3 regions of the Bradyrhizobium sp. USDA 372 genome follow, and region 1 is predicted to be linked to each of the others. Evidence: predicted binding sites of a transcription regulator. Region 1 holds the regulator's gene; each other region holds the start of a gene.
The links. Region 1 encodes LexA, which represses DNA repair genes until DNA is damaged. Its sites were predicted from a motif close to TGTTCNNNNTGTGTTCNG; they were not measured.

Region 1 (5,139 bases):
GGGCGGGGATGGGCGCTTGCAAGTGATCCGCGCCAGCAAGGACAGCTTCCTGCTGAAGGAGTGGCTGGCCGCCGATGCCGATCCGCGTGATGCCGGCAACGCCTCGTTGGCGAGCAGCGTGTCATGTGACGAGTCCGGTTGCGTGGCGCCGCTCGCGGACGGACGGCTGATCGCGTTGGCGACGCGCATCGACGCGCTGGCCGATGATTGCAGCCGCGCCGCGCTGGTGGTGACGGCGCGGCCCGCGCCGCCCGATTGCGCGGCGATGGTGGTCGATCGGGCGCGTCTTGCCAGTCAGGGCGCGCTGGCTCTGACGCGAAGCGGAGAGGGTTTTTCGGTGCAGGCGGTGAGGGCGAGAGGGGCAAGCCGTCCTTGGCTGCCGGCCGGCGCCGGCGAGGGGGATTTCGACGGCAGCCTCGTGCCGAAGACGGCCGTGCCTCGCAACCGGGACGCAACGCCATCGGAGGCCGACTTGCAGGCCGACGATTGAAGATCGATGCGGGGAAAATCGGTCCGACGGGATCCCGCAGGACGCAAACCATACCATCTCGCCGGCCGCGGCCGGCGATGGCATTTGAATTTGGCCCTCGACTTTTCGGTCGGGGCCGACGGCGTCAGCCGATCGGCAGGCGCGTGATCGTGGGCCGCGTGTCGGCGACGATCTGCGGCTTGTGCTCGCGCTCGATGGCTTGCTGCGTCACCGGCAATTGCAGCACGGTCGCGCGCTGGCCTTCGACGAGCTGCGTCACCAGCACGTACTTGCCGTCCGGGAATTCGATCGCGTCATGATGGCGATCGGGAATGTGCGGGTCGATCTTGCCGAACTTGCCGACGCGGGAGTTGACGGTTCGCGTCCAGATCCAGCGGTTGTCATAGCGGACGTTATCGGCGAAAGCGAGCTCCGTTCCCGGCAGCAGACAGACCGCGACGGAGAGATCGGCTTCGGAGGCGAAGCCGCGCGTCGAGGTGCCGCGGAAGGTTGTCGTGACGATCGTCTCGCCAACTTCGGCGGGGCGCGTCGCGACGGCATGCAGGCTATAGTCACACATCGGGTGCTCCTCATACTGGGATAGCGACCCGCGTCTCTTTCGAGGCGCAGGCCTCTATCAGAGTGGAAGCCTCCAACGCTCTGCTCGGTTATGGGCAAATCTGCGGCTCGCATCCGCAGCACGCGATCACATTATCTTTCCCGGATTCGATAGGAACAAACCTCGCGTCCTTGCATTTGGCCCGCACTATCGGCGCTGTCGGCACAACTCTACCGGCGGAGCGAAATGGCCGCGTGTCCGCATGGGCGAGTGTCGCGCGGGAAGAGGCGCCGAACAGTCAGCGCAGAACCAGAAAGACCATCCAGCCGGAGCGGACAAGTATCCGCTCCAATCTTGGATCGACGATCGAAGCGCGCGTAGCGCTTACTTCCGGTATCAGTACTTCCGGTAAAGCCCGATCAGCTTGCCCTGGATCTTCACGCGGTTCGGCGGAAGAATGCGGACCTCGTAGGCGGCATTGGCGGGCTCGAGCGCGATCGAGGCGCCGCGGCGGCGGAAGCGTTTGAGCGTGGCCTCCTCGTCGTCGATCAGCGCCACCACGATGTCGCCGGTATTGGCGGTCTCGTTGCGCTGGATCAGCGCCATGTCGCCGTCGAGGATGCCGGCCTCGACCATCGAATCGCCGCGCACCTCGAGCGCGTAGTGCTCGCCGGAGCCAAGCATGTCCGGCGGGACGCTGATGGTGTGGCTGCGGGTCTGCAGCGCCTCGATCGGCGTGCCGGCCGCGATGCGGCCCATTACGGGCACCGCGACGGGGCGCTCGCCCTCATCCGCGGGCGGGCTGGAGCTCGCGCGCACCTTGCCGAGATTGCCCTCGATGACGCTCGGGGTGAAGCCGCGGCGATTGCCGGCTGCGGCCTGGAGCTCGGGCAGCTTGATCACCTCGATGGCACGGGCGCGGTTGGGCAGGCGGCGAATGAAGCCGCGCTCCTCGAGCGCAGTGATCAGGCGATGAATGCCTGACTTCGAGCGCAGGTCGAGCGCATCCTTCATCTCGTCGAAGGACGGCGGCACGCCGCTTTCCTTCAGACGTTCGCTGATGAACCGCAGAAGCTCGTATTGTTTGCGCGTCAACATCTCGACCAAAGTCCCCCGGTTGATGTCGTTCGATTCCGAGACGATGAAGTCGGCAATAAGCCGCTACATCCTCGAAACAAATCATGAACGGACACTATATGTTCGATATGTGTTCCGCAACTGCTTAATTTATGGTGAACGAGGCCGAACTCGCGGAATGCGTGTGGCCGGGCATCTCAGACGGGCAGCCGCAGCACCTCGCAAGGTGTGCCGGCCTCGGCCTTTGGCGCGAACGGTGCGCGCACGAGAAGTACCTGTGCCGCAGAGAGATTCGCAAGCAGGGAGGAGTCCTGATGGCTGACGGGAAGGGCGACGCGCGTGCCGTCGTCGCGCACCTCCAGCCGCGCACGCAGATAATCCTCGCGCTGGTCGTTGGCGCCGAGATCGCGGCCCAGCACGGCGCGCTCGCGCTGATGATGAATCACTGAACCGCCCGACAGGGCGCGAATCAAGGGCACCATGAACAGGAAGGCGCACACGTATGACGACACGGGATTGCCGGGCAGGCCGATCACGCGCATCGCGCCGAGGCGACCATGCATCATCGGCTTGCCGGGCCGGATCGCGATCTTCCAGAACGCCATCTCGATGCCTTCGCCCTTGAGCGCCTGCTGGACCAGATCGTGGTCGCCGACCGACGCACCGCCGGTCGTGACCAGGATGTCGGCACCGCTCTCGCGCGCGCGGCGGATGCCGGCGGACGTGGACTCCAGCGTATCGGCGGCAATTCCGAGGTCGATGGTCTCGGCGCCCTCGCTGCGGGCAAGGGCGTGCAGGGCATAGCCATTGGAATAGACGATCTGACCGGGACCAGGCGCGGTGCCCGGCATGACCAGCTCGTCGCCGGTGGCGAGAATCGCGACCCTCGGGCGGCGAATGACCGCGAGCTGCGGATGATTCATTCCGGCGGCGAGGGCGAGATCGCGCTCGGTGAGACGGATTCCCTTGCGCAGCAGCACGTCGCCTTCGCGGAAGTCGACGCCCGCAGAGCGGATGTGCCGGCCGTAAACTGCGGCTTCCTTGATCGTGACATGCTTGCCGTCGGCAATTGTGTCTTCCTGGATCACGACGGCATCGGCGCCGTCGGGAACGACGCCGCCGGTGAAGATCCGCACGGCTTCGCCGGGGCCGACCCTTCCCGCGAACGGCCGACCCGCCGCGACCTCACCCACGACGGTCAGCCTGGACTCGATGGCCGCGTCGGACGCGCGCACGGCATAGCCGTCCATCGCCGACATCGCCTCCGGCGGCTGCGTGCGCCGCGCCGCGACATCGTGCGCGAGCACACGATGGTGGGCCTCGTCGAGGCGAACCATCTCTTCAGCCAGCGGCTCGGCGCCGGTCAGCACCGCGGCGAGCGCGTCAGAAACCGGCATCAGGGCCACGGGCGAACTCCTGCTGAGCACATCGGTAAATGGGCGGCGAGAGTTCTAGCCGAGTGCAGGCGTGAGGCAAAGCAGCACGCGGGATGATTTATCCTGCGTGATCGCTGGGTGGAGGAGGTCGGCTCAACTCCGCCGCGGCATGATGCGGAAGGCGAGGCAGACCGGAACGAGGATAGCCATGGCAAGGACGAGAATGACGAGCGCCACGGCCAACATCGGTCAACGCTCCGTCGGATCGCCCGGACTGAAATCCGCGACGTCGGGCGCCTTGGGGCCCTGATCCTTGTCGGGCAGCGGATCGGCCTGGGATTTCAGGTCGGCGGCCTTGCTGATCAGTTTGGCGGAGAGGTCAGAATCCGAGGTGGTTCTGGCGAATTCGAGCAGGAGAGAAGCCTGCTTGGTGAGATAGGTCTTGCCCAGCACGTCGATCAGTCCAATGTAGAAGGCCCAACGGACTCATGAGTCCGAAGGGCAGGATTCCGTTCCCGGAACTCTGTATAAAAATGCACAAAGTGATTGGGTTCCTCATCTCCACCAAATTTAGCCCCTGGAACTGAGCACGTCCGGGGCTTCCTGTGGCTCAGATCCCCAGCGCTTTCAATGCGTTCCCGACGTCGCGTGGCGAGGTGACATGCACGGCGGTCAAGCCGCGTGCCCGCGCTCCTTCGATGTTCTCGGCGAGGTCATCGAAGAAGACGATGCGCTCGGCCGGCGCGCCGATCGCCGCGACGACATGGTCGAAGGCCTCGGCATCCGGCTTGCGCAGGCCGATGCTGGAGGACAGATACAGCTCGCGGAAATGGCCGAGCAGACCGGCATATTCCTTCGAGAAATAGTCGACGTGCGGCCGATTGGTGTTGGAGAAGGCGTAGAGCGGCATCCGCTTCGCCGCGCGCGGCAACAGTTCGGCGATATCGGGCATCTCACCGGCGAAGATCGCGTTCCAGCCTTCCAGGAACTGCGCATCCGAGATACCGATCCCGAGCGAGGATCGCAGCGAGGCGAAATAGTCCGCGTCGCTGATCTTGCCCATCTCGTGCAGGCGGTAGGCCTCGTCGCGCACATAGCGCGCGATGATGGCCTCGGGCTGGCAGCCGGCATGTCCCGCCCAGCAGGCGATCGCCTTCGAGAAGTCGATGTCGAGCACCACGCGCCCGAGGTCGAACAGCAGCGCATCCGCGCTGCCGGGAGAGAGCGATGTCATTGCGTCCTTTTCACTTCAGTATGCTCAGTAACGATAGGGATCGTGGTCGAACAGCGGGAACGCGCTGAACACGCTGGGCGCGTTGGTGGCGGTCGCCGGATGCAGGCAGGACTTGTCGATCTCGGCGAATGAGGTGGCGCCCAGGAGACCGAGGCAGCGCAGCACCTCGTCTTCGAGCAGCTCCAGCATCCGCGCGACACCGGCTTCGCCAGCTGCGGCCAGCGCCCAGCATTGCAGCCGGCCGATGCCGACGAGGTCGGCGCCCGCCGCGATCGCCTTGACGATGTCGGTGCCCCGGCAGAAGCCGCCGTCGACCATGATCTTCGCGCGGCCCTTCACGGCGTCGACGATCTCCGGCAGGACATGCATGGCACCGCGGCCGTGGTCGAGCTGGCGGCCGCCATGATTGGAGACGTAGATCCAT
Region 2 (5,139 bases), 4.1 Mb from region 1:
CGCGATGAAGGTGCGCGACGTCAAGAACGGCAAGCGCGTCGCGACCTACCAGATCACGTCGGAACCGCGCCGCCTGCCGCCGCCGAACGGGCTGTGCAATCTCGAAACCGGCCCCGAGACGTTCCAGCTCGTCACCTCCAGCGACGCGCAGGCCGCGCAGCTGAAATCCTTCGTCGGCAAGGAGATCTCCGTGAAGGTGGACGAGGTCGCCTGCGCCAGCGATCCCGGCCAGATGAGCGAAGCCGTGATCACGAAGTGGAGCTTGATCAAGAAGCAGTAGGGGCGCTCCACTCCCTCGGCCGGCATTGCGAGCGAAGCGAAGCAATCCAGAAATCGTTCCGCAGGGGCAGTCTGGATTGCTTCGCTTCGCTCGCAATGACGGTGGTGAGAGCGTCAGCTTAAACCCTCACCGGCCCCAGCGCCTCGAAATGCCCGCGCTTCTGCAAATACGCCAGCAGCATCAGGCTCGGGATCGCCACCAGCACGCAGATCACGAAGAACATCGCCCAGCCCGTGGTATCCGCCACGAAGCCTGCACCGGATGAGAGATAGGTCCGCCCCACCGCCGCGAGCGCCGTGAGCAGCGCATATTGGGTCGCCGTGTGCAGCGGGTTCTGGCACAGCGCAGAGAGGTAGGCGACGAAGATCACGGTGCCGATGGCGCTGGTGAAATTCTCGGCGCAGATGGCGAGCGCCAGCGCCCATTGGTTGGTGCCGACGATGGCCAGCCAGGAGAAGGAGAGGTTGGCGAGCGCCTGCACCACGCCGCCGATCCACAGACTCGTCGCCAGCGGATAGCGCCGCGCGACAAAACCGCCGGCAAAGCCGCCGATCAGCGTCGCCGCGAGGCCGACGCCCTTCACGATCGCCGCATAGTCGTTGCGGGTGAAGCCGAGGTCGATCACGAACGGCGCCGTCATCGTGCCGGAGAAGGCGTCGGTGAACTTGAACAGCACCACGAAGGCGAGTGCAGCGAGCGCATCCTTGCGCGACAGGAACTCCGAGAAGGCGCCGATGGCCGCATGCAGAACCCGCGCGAAAGCCGTATCGGCCTGTGTCGCGGCCTCGGCCCGCGCCGATTGCTCGGGCTCGGTCGCGAGCAGCGCCGTGATCGTCCCGATGAGCACCATCGCCGCCATCACCACATAGCCCCACATCCAGGCTGATTGGCGCGGAATGCCGGTGCCCTCGAAGCCCGAGACGATGAACAGCGCGCCCGCCGTCGAGACCAGCATGCCGATGCGGTAGGCCGCGACGTAAGCGGCCATGCCCGCGGCCTGCTCGCTCTCCGGCAGGCTCTCGACCCGGAACGCGTCGACCACGATGTCCTGGGTTGAGGACATGGTTGCGACCAGCAGCGCGCCGAGCGCGACATAGAACGGCGAGCGTGCGGGGTCGGTCATCGCCAGCAGCAGGATCGCGATGATCAAGAGCAACTGCGAGAACACCAGCCAGCCGCGCCGCCGGCCGAAGGCGCGGGTGAACAGCGGCACATGCATCGCATCCACCAGCGGCGCCCACAGGAACTTCAGCGTGTAGGGCGTGCCGACCAGTGCGAACAGCCCGATGGTCTTGAGATCGACCCCAGCCTCCCGCATCCACACCAGCAGCGTCGACCCTGATAGCGCCAGCGGCAGCCCCGAGGAGAAGCCGAGAAACAGCACGATCAGCACCCGCGGCTGCAGGTAAACGGCAAGGCTCTCGCGCCAGGAGGGCGCAGGGGCGGCGGTCACGGCGGAGGAGGTCGCGTCGGGTGCGGTCATGGGGAGGTGTTAGCAGATTCTGGGGGCGCTGCCTCTTCCCCCTCTCCCCGTTCTTACGGGGAGAGGGTTGGGGTGAGGGGCTTCTCTCCACACGGGAGGTGGCCGTGAGACCTGTACCCCCTCATCCGACCTCTCCCCGCAAGCGGGGAGAGGTGAACATCTCACTCCCCCGCCTGGAGCTTCCGCGGGAACAACTCGCCCGCGCCAGTCGCCACCAGCCGCGGTCCCTCCACCGCATCGCTCTTGCTGAAATCGAGCTCCTCGATCCGCCCGGCGCGCTTCTCGATCTTGTCGGCGGAGATCAGCACCTGGCGCACGTCCTCGTTCACGTCGGCAAAATGCTTCTGCAGCTTGAGGACGCGGTCGCGCAGGCGGCCGAGATCGTCGCCGAGCTTGATCACCTCGGTGCGGATCTGGTCGGCGGCATCGCGCATGCGCGCGTCCTTCATGATTTGCTGCATCACCTGGATCGCGAGCATCAGCAGCGACGGCGACACCAGCACGACGCGGGCGCGATAGGCCTTCTGGATCACGTCGTCGAAGCCGTCGTGGATCTCGGCGTAGACCGATTCCGACGGCACGAACATCAGCGCCATCTCCTGGGTCTCGCCGGTGACGAGATATTTTTCGGCGATGTCGCTGACATGCTTCATGACGTCGCTGCGCAGCCGCTGCGTGGCCACGCGCCGCTCCTCGTCGGTGCGGGCGTCGTGCAGCGCCGTCATCGCCTCCAGCGGGAATTTTGCATCGATGCAGAGCGGGCGCTGGTCGGGCAGGAACACGACGCAGTCCGGCCGCTTGCCCGTCGAGAGCGTGAACTGGAACTCGTAGGATCCCTTGGGGAGACCGTCCTGGACAATCGCCTCCATCCGCGCCTGGCCGAACGCGCCGCGCGACTGCTTGTTGGCGAGCACGTCGCGCAACGTCGTCACCTGCGTCGTGAGATCAGTGAGATTCTTGTGCGCGTTGTCGATGATGCCGAGCCGTTCATGCAGCGCGCGCAGGCTCTCCATGGTGTTGCGGGTCGAATGTTCCATGGACTGGCCGACGCGATGCGTCACCGAATCCAGCCGCTCGTTGACCGCCCGCGCCATCTCGGCCTGACGTCCCGCCAGCGCCTGGGTCATGGCGTCGACCCGCCCCGAGGCCTCGCTCTGGGCGTGCAGCACCTGGCTGAGGCGCTCCTCGAGCTCGTCGGCCCGGATCGCATGCGCCATGGCGAGTTCCGCGCCACGCCGCCCCGAGCGCGCGATCACCACCGCGATGACCAGCAGCAGGATGAGGACGAGGGCGCCGAAGCCGATCAGCGCATCGATTGTGCGCACCGGCCAGTCGCCCAGCATGAAAATGATCTCGTTCATGGGCCCTTCTAACGCGATTCGCCGATATTCGCGAACGAAGAGGGAACGATCGGGGTTAACCACCCCCTAATTTTTATGGTTAACGAAAGGCGAAGTTTTATGGTTAGCGAGGGGTTAACGGGTTCCTGGCCGCATTGACCGCATCCGGCGCGCGGCTTAAATCGCGGCCATGGCCCTCAGAGAAATCATTATCCTGCCCGACAAGCAGCTGCGTCTGGTCTCCAAGCCGATCGAGAAGGTCACGGCCGAGATCCGCAAGCTTGCCGACGACATGTTCGAGACCATGTACGACGCGCCCGGCATTGGCCTGGCGGCGATCCAGGTCGCGCAGCCCTTGCGTCTCATCACCATGGACCTCGCCAAGCGCGACGAGAACGGCGAGACCAAGCCGCTGCCGCGGGTCTTCATCAACCCCGAGATCATCGCCTCGTCCGAGGAGCTGTCGGTGTACGAGGAAGGCTGCCTCTCGATCCCCGAATATTACGAGGAGGTCGAGCGGCCCGCGAAGGTGCGCGTGCGCTTCACCGATCTCGACGGCAAGGTGCATGAGGAGGATGCCGAAGGCCTCTACGCCACCTGCATCCAGCACGAGATCGACCATCTCAACGGCGTCTTGTTCGTCGACTATCTATCGAAGCTCAAGCGCGACCGCGTCATGAAGAAGTTCGAGAAAGCCGCCAAGCGCGCGGCGGAGTAGGGGTCTCCGTCGATGCCCCTCCGCCTCATCTTCATGGGCACGCCCGATTTCTCCGTGCCGACGCTGCTCGAGCTGGTCGCGCATGGTCATGACATCGCGGCGGTCTACACCCGCGCGCCGAAGCCGGGCGGCCGGCGGGGCCTGCAATTGCAGCCGACGCCGGTCGAGGACGCCGCGCGAAAGCTCGGAATTCCCGTGCTGACGCCGAAGACGCTGAAGACCGAGGAGGCGCTGGCGGAGTTCCGCGCCTTCGAGGCCGATGCCGCCGTCGTCGTCGCCTATGGCATGATCCTGCCGCAGGCGATCCTCGATGCACCAAAGCTCGGCTGCTACAATCTGCACGCTTCGCTGCTGCCGCGCTGGCGCGGCGCGGCGCCGATCAACCGCGCCATCATGGCCGGCGATGCCGAGAGCGGCGTGATGGTGATGAAGATGGATGTCGGTCTCGACACCGGCGACGTCGCCATGGCCGAGCGCATCGCAATCACCGACAGCATGACCGCGCTCGATCTGCACGATCGCCTCTCGCGCCTCGGTGCCGACCTGATGGTGCGCGCCATGGCCGCGCTCGAACGCGGTGGCCTCCAGCTCAAGGCACAGAGCGAGGACGACGTCACTTACGCCGCCAAGATCGAGAAGGCCGAGGCGCGGATCGACTGGAGCAAGCCCGCGCGCGCGGTGCTGCGCCACATCCACGGTTTGTCGCCGTTCCCCGGCGCCTGGGCCGAGCTCGAGAATGCGCGCGTAAAAATCCTGCGCTGCGAATTGGCGAAAGGCGCCGGCGCCCCTGGCGAGGTGCTCGACGATCTCCTCACCGTCGCCTGCGGCGACGGCGCCATCCGCATCATCGAGCTGCAGCGCGAGGGCAAGGCCCGCATGCAGGCCGCGGACTTCCTGCGCGGCGTGCCGTTGAGGTCGGGATCCAAATTCACCTGACACTGTCATACCCCGCGAAGGCGGGGTATCCAGTACGCCGAGGCTTCTCGGTCAATCGGATAGGCTACGGAGTACTGGATTGCCCGCCTTCGCGGGCAATGACGGCGAAACTGGACACGATGCCCCGCTACAAGCTCACCATCGAATATGACGGCGCGCCGTTCTTCGGCTGGCAGGTGCAGGACACGCTGCCGTCGGTGCAGGGCGCGCTCGAGGCGGCCGTGAAGGCGATGACCGGAGCGGATTTGCGCGTGCACGGCGCCGGCCGCACCGATGCCGGCGTGCATGCGCGCGGTCAGGTCGCCCATGTCGACGTCGACAAGCAGTTTCCGCCGGGCCGTTTTCGCGACGGTCTCAACGCGCATCTGCGTCCGCATCCGAT
Region 3 (5,139 bases), 120 kb from region 1:
ATCTTGTTGTCGATCCAGGCGTAGCCGCCCGTAGCGTAGAACAGCACGTTGTTGACGGCCCAACCGATACGGCCGCGCACAGTGCCGAGCGCATCAATGCGCGAGCTCGTGGTCACGGGAACGATAGCGCCGCCAAAGAGAACAGGGGTGGTCACCGAAGCATTGACATCAGCCCACGAGCCGTCGGCTTCCACGCCGAACACGACGTTGCCGGTCTGCCAGTTATAGCCGCCGGTGCCGCCGACGAAGCCACCCTTCATCCGCGGGTCGCCGGAACCGTTCTCCCAAGCGCCGCCGCCGACGATACCGAGGTAGAAGCCGGTCCAGTTGTAGACCGAGGCCACAGCCACCGGAGCCTTGGTGTAGGGGCGGGCTGCCAGATCAGCAGCCGAAGCGGGGGCCGCAAGAGCGAATACACAGGCCGAAGCCAACAAAACCTTTTTCATTTTCAACTTAATCCCAGTCCCAGTTTCTGTTGTTGCCTTCCGTCGCGGAAGGGCATCGGACTCAACGGCCCAACTGACGCCGTCTTTACACCACCAAAGCCGCAAGTTGTGTCTCCGAAAAGCCACAACAGTCGAAAAGGTGATGGTTGCTGACTTATTTACGTTCAGGCATCGTGCCGCAAAAAAGAAGGGCCGGCGCAGCGGGCCGGCCCTTGCATTCACTCACAAAATCAGAGGGATATCAGTACCTCGCGATCAGCGGGCCGCCGAAGCGATAATTCAACCGGACCAGGCCGATATCGACATCCTGGCTGATGCGATCGCTCCCGAACACGGCGCCCGCAGGCGTCGTGAAACCGATTGTGCGGTCGCCGAGAAAGATGTGGTTGTACTCGACGCCGAGCGTCCAGTTCGGAGCAAATCCGAATTCCAGGCCGGCGCCAACGGTGCCGCCCCAGCGGGTCTCGCGAGCCGACGCCAGCAGCGTGCCGGCGCCCGGCGTGCCGGCCGCGGCATAAACGTCGTACTTGTCCCCGACCACGGCGCCGCCGCCCTTCACATAGAACAAGACGTTGTTCCAGGCGTAACCGACCTGGCCGGTGATCAGGCCGAAAGCATCGATGCGCGAGCGGTTGCGGTCACCGGTGACCAAAGCGCTTCCAGGGAAGACGGTGCTGACGTTGTCGCCCGAGAAGTCAGCCCAGTTACCCTGGCCTTCGACGCCGAACACCCAACTGGCCGACTGCCAGCGATAGCCGATCTGGCCACCGACCGTGCCACCGGTCGCGTTGTGGCATCCTTCACCGACGAAGGTACCGGGAACGCCGGTGACGACGCCGGTGGTGTCGAGGAAGTCCCAGCACTTGTGGCTCGTGCCGCCGCCGCCGTTGATGCCGATGTAGAAGCCGCTCCAGTCGTAAATCGCAGCGACCGCCGGAGCGGGAGCCTTGGTGTAGGGCCGCGCGGCAAGATCTGCCGCGCTTGCCGGAGCCGACAGCCCCAATGCCAGTACACTGATTGCGCCAAATAGAACCTTATTCATTGCAGTCTCCCCAGTTACGTCCGCTTCACGAAAGTCCCCGAAGCGGCTGATCAGGCGCGACGCCCATATGAACTAATTCCGAGGCAAAGGTAGCCTAAGGAAAGGGCAGAGTCCGTCTCCGGAATGCCACACTCGCGGCTCAACTGAGGTGGAACAACTTGATGAATGTTAAGCGGTTTTCGTCGTTCACGGGAACCCAAAAAAGTTCCATCGGAGCGCTGCTCTTTTCGTTGGCGGCCGGCCGAATGTTTGCTCTACCGCTATAAAGAACAAATCTGGAACAAATCTGAGCGCGATGCTATATGTGGGGATAACCCTGGGGGTGGCAGGCTGAGCGGTGCCCGCAAGCGTATAGGGTCGCCTCGACGGGCGCAGAGAAACGCGGGCAGCGGGATTGGCCCCTTTTGAAATTCAGTGGCATTCGGAGTGGAGAGCGGCGATGGCGGGAAGCGTCAACAAGGTCATTCTAGTTGGAAATCTCGGCAAGGATCCCGAAATCCGCCGCACCCAGGACGGGCGGCCGATCGCGAATTTGAGCATCGCGACGTCGGAGACCTGGCGCGACAAGAACACCGGCGAGCGCAAGGAGAAGACCGAGTGGCATCGCGTCGTGATCTTCTCTGAGCCGCTTTGCAAGGTCGTCGAACAGTATCTGAAGAAGGGCGCGAAGGTTTACATCGAGGGCGCGCTGCAGACCCGCAAATGGACCGACCAGAGCGGCGTCGAGAAGTACTCGACGGAGGTCGTGCTCCAGGGCTTCAACTCGACGCTGACGATGCTGGATGGCCGCGGTGGCGGCGGCGGAGGCGGCAGCTTCGCCGACGAGCCGGGCGGCGATTTCGGCTCCTCCGGACCCGTGAGCAGCGCGCCGCGCCGTCCGGTTGCCGCTGGCGGCGGCCGCAACAGCGACATGGACGACGACATCCCGTTCTGAGCGGGCGGACCGCTCGGCGGCGGTGCGGCGGCGATTTCGATCGCGCTTCCCGCATCGGGTCAGCAAACCTTACTAATTGGCTGGGCGGGCTCGGATTTTCCGGGCCCGCTTCATGTTTGGGGTGAGGTCCGTTGCGCAGCGGAAAGCTGGCTGACGGGGCGCCGCTTCCCTAGTGTTCAGGCCGGCGTTGCGGGTGGTTCTGGAGGGTCGATTCCGTGGCCGACCAGGGCGCGGCTCTGAGGCCGTAAGTTATTGGAAAAATAAGCGGAAAAAGCGCTTTCCGAGGGGCTGCCAGGGTGGTTATCCGACCCCGGATGCGCTATATGATTCCCAGACAAAACCTCACCGGATTCCCCCTTGGCTGACGACGACAACAAGCCCGGCGACCAGCCGGCGCACCCCTCGGACATTCGCCCCGTTTCCATCTACGAGGAGATGAAGAAGTCCTACCTCGATTACGCCATGAGCGTGATCGTGGCGCGTGCGCTGCCCGATGCGCGCGACGGGTTGAAGCCGGTGCACCGCCGCATCCTGTTCGCGATGAACAATCGCGGCGACACCCCGGACAAGAAGCACAAGAAGTCCGCCGGTGCCGTCGGCGAGGTCATGGGTAAGTACCACCCCCATGGCGACCAGGCGATCTACGACGCCTTGGTGCGCATGGCGCAGGACTTCTCGATGCGCGCGCCCTTGATCGACGGCCAGGGCAATTTCGGCTCGGTCGACGGCGATCCGCCGGCGGCCATGCGCTACACCGAGTCCCGCCTGACCAAGATCGCGCTGAAGCTGCTCGAGGACATCGACGACGACACGGTCGACTTCCAGGACAATTACGACGGCTCCGAAAAGGAGCCGGTGGTTCTGCCGGCGCGGTTCCCGAACCTGCTGGTCAACGGCGCCGGCGGCATCGCGGTCGGCATGGCCACCAACATCCCGCCGCACAATCTCGGCGAGGTGATCGATGCCTGCGTCGCGCTGATCGACAATCCGGCTCTGACGATCGACGAGCTCAATGCCATCATCCCGGGCCCGGATTTCCCGACCGGCGGCATCATCCTCGGCCGCCAGGGCATCCGCAGCGCCTATCATCTCGGCCGCGGCTCCATCGTGATGCGCGGCAAGGTCACCTTCGAGACGATCCGGAAAGAGCGCGAGGCGATCGTCATCACCGAGATCCCGTATCAGGTGAACAAGGCGACGATGGTCGAGCGCATCGCCGAGCTCTACAAGGAAAAGAAGATCGAGGGCATCTCCGACCTGCGCGACGAGTCCGACCGCGACGGCTACCGCGTCGTCGTCGAGCTCAAGCGCGATGCGGTTCCCGATGTGGTGCTGAACCAGCTCTACAAGTTCACGCCGCTGCAGACGAGCTTCGGCGTCAACGCCGTCGCGCTCGATAGCGGCCGTCCGCAGACCATGAACCTGAAGGACATGCTGACGATCTTCGTCGGCTTCCGCGAGCAGGTGGTCACGCGCCGGACCAAATACAAGCTGCGCAAGGCGCGCGAGCGCGCGCACGAGCAGGTCGGCCTGGCCATCGCCGTCGCCAACATCGACGAGATCATCAAGGTGATCCGGCACTCGCCGACGCCGGCTGCGGCGCGCGAGACCCTGATGACGCGCGACTGGGCCGCGCGCGACGTCGAGGACATCATCACGCTGATCGACGATCCCCGTCACCGCATCAACGAAGACGGGACGATCCGCCTCTCGCTGGAGCAGGCGAGGGCGATCCTCGAGCTGCGCCTGGCGCGCCTCACGGCGCTCGGCCGCGACGAGATCGGCGAGGAGCTGTCCAAGCTCGCCGGCGAGATCAGCGATTATCTCGACATCCTGCGCTCGCGCGCGCGCATCCTCGACATCATCAAGACCGAGCTTGCCGAGGTGAAGGCGGAGTTCGCAACGCCGCGCCGCACCGTGATCATGGAGCAGGAGGGCGAGGTCGAGGACGAGGACCTGATCCAGCGCGAGGACATGGTCGTCACCGTCTCGCATGCCGGCTACGTCAAGCGCGTGCCGCTGTCGGCCTATCGCGCCCAGCGCCGCGGCGGCAAGGGCCGCTCCGGCATGCAGACCCGCGACGAGGACTTCGTCAGCCGGCTCTTTGTCGCGTCGACGCATACTCCGGTGCTGTTCTTCTCCTCGCGCGGCCAGGTCTACAAGGAAAAGGTCTGGCGGCTGCCGATGGCCGCGCCGAACGCGCGCGGCAAGGCCATGATCAACATCCTGCCGCTGGAGCAGGGCGAGCGCATCACCACCATCATGCCGCTGCCCGAGGATGAATCGACCTGGGGCCAGCTCGACGTGATGTTCGCGACCACGGGCGGCAACGTCCGGCGCAACAAGCTGTCCGACTTCGTCGACGTGCGCCGCTCCGGCATCATCGCGATGAAGCTCGACGACAACGAAGCGATCGTCGACGTGCAGATCTGCACCGAGCGCGACGACGTGCTGCTGACCGCTGCCGGCGGCCAGTGCATCCGCTTCCCCGTCACCGACGTGCGCGTGTTCACTGGGCGCACCTCGATGGGCGTGCGCGGCATCGCGCTCGGCGAAGGCGACAAGGTGATTTCGCTGGCGATCCTGCGCCACGTCGACACCACCTCGGACGAGCGCTCGGCCTATTTGAAGATGCGCCGCGCGGTCGCGGGCGAAGCCGCCGCGGACGAGGCGCCGGCCGATGCCGAGGTCGAGGAGACCTCGGGCAGCTTCCAGCT

Region 2: a site for LexA is predicted at 3,155-3,172, ahead of AB7M16_RS22185 (DNA recombination protein RmuC). Genes of this name have one in related genera too.
Region 3: a site for LexA is predicted at 1,754-1,771, ahead of AB7M16_RS02300 (single-stranded DNA-binding protein). Genes of this name have one in related genera too.

Annotation. Positions count from the first base shown of each region.
Region 1 covers NZ_JBRJHR010000001.1:586,363-591,501, reverse strand. The annotation lists gene AB7M16_RS02860 (ComEC/Rec2 family competence protein) at 1-490, shown strand, start outside; gene AB7M16_RS02855 (hypothetical protein) at 615-1,049, opposite strand; gene lexA (transcriptional repressor LexA) at 1,425-2,126, opposite strand; gene AB7M16_RS02845 (molybdopterin molybdotransferase MoeA) at 2,303-3,511, opposite strand; gene AB7M16_RS02840 (hypothetical protein) at 3,731-3,934, opposite strand; gene AB7M16_RS02835 (HAD family hydrolase) at 4,092-4,715, opposite strand; gene AB7M16_RS02830 (alpha-hydroxy acid oxidase) at 4,740-5,139, opposite strand, start outside.
Region 2 covers NZ_JBRJHR010000001.1:4,702,933-4,708,071, forward strand. The annotation lists gene AB7M16_RS22175 (hypothetical protein) at 1-280, shown strand, start outside; gene AB7M16_RS22180 (AmpG family muropeptide MFS transporter) at 399-1,763, opposite strand; gene AB7M16_RS22185 (DNA recombination protein RmuC) at 1,925-3,124, opposite strand; gene def (peptide deformylase) at 3,294-3,821, shown strand; gene fmt (methionyl-tRNA formyltransferase) at 3,834-4,757, shown strand; gene truA (tRNA pseudouridine(38-40) synthase TruA) at 4,877-5,139, shown strand, end outside.
Region 3 covers NZ_JBRJHR010000001.1:471,216-476,354, reverse strand. The annotation lists gene AB7M16_RS02310 (outer membrane protein) at 1-446, opposite strand, end outside; gene AB7M16_RS02305 (outer membrane protein) at 688-1,488, opposite strand; gene AB7M16_RS02300 (single-stranded DNA-binding protein) at 1,928-2,422, shown strand; gene gyrA (DNA gyrase subunit A) at 2,780-5,139, shown strand, end outside.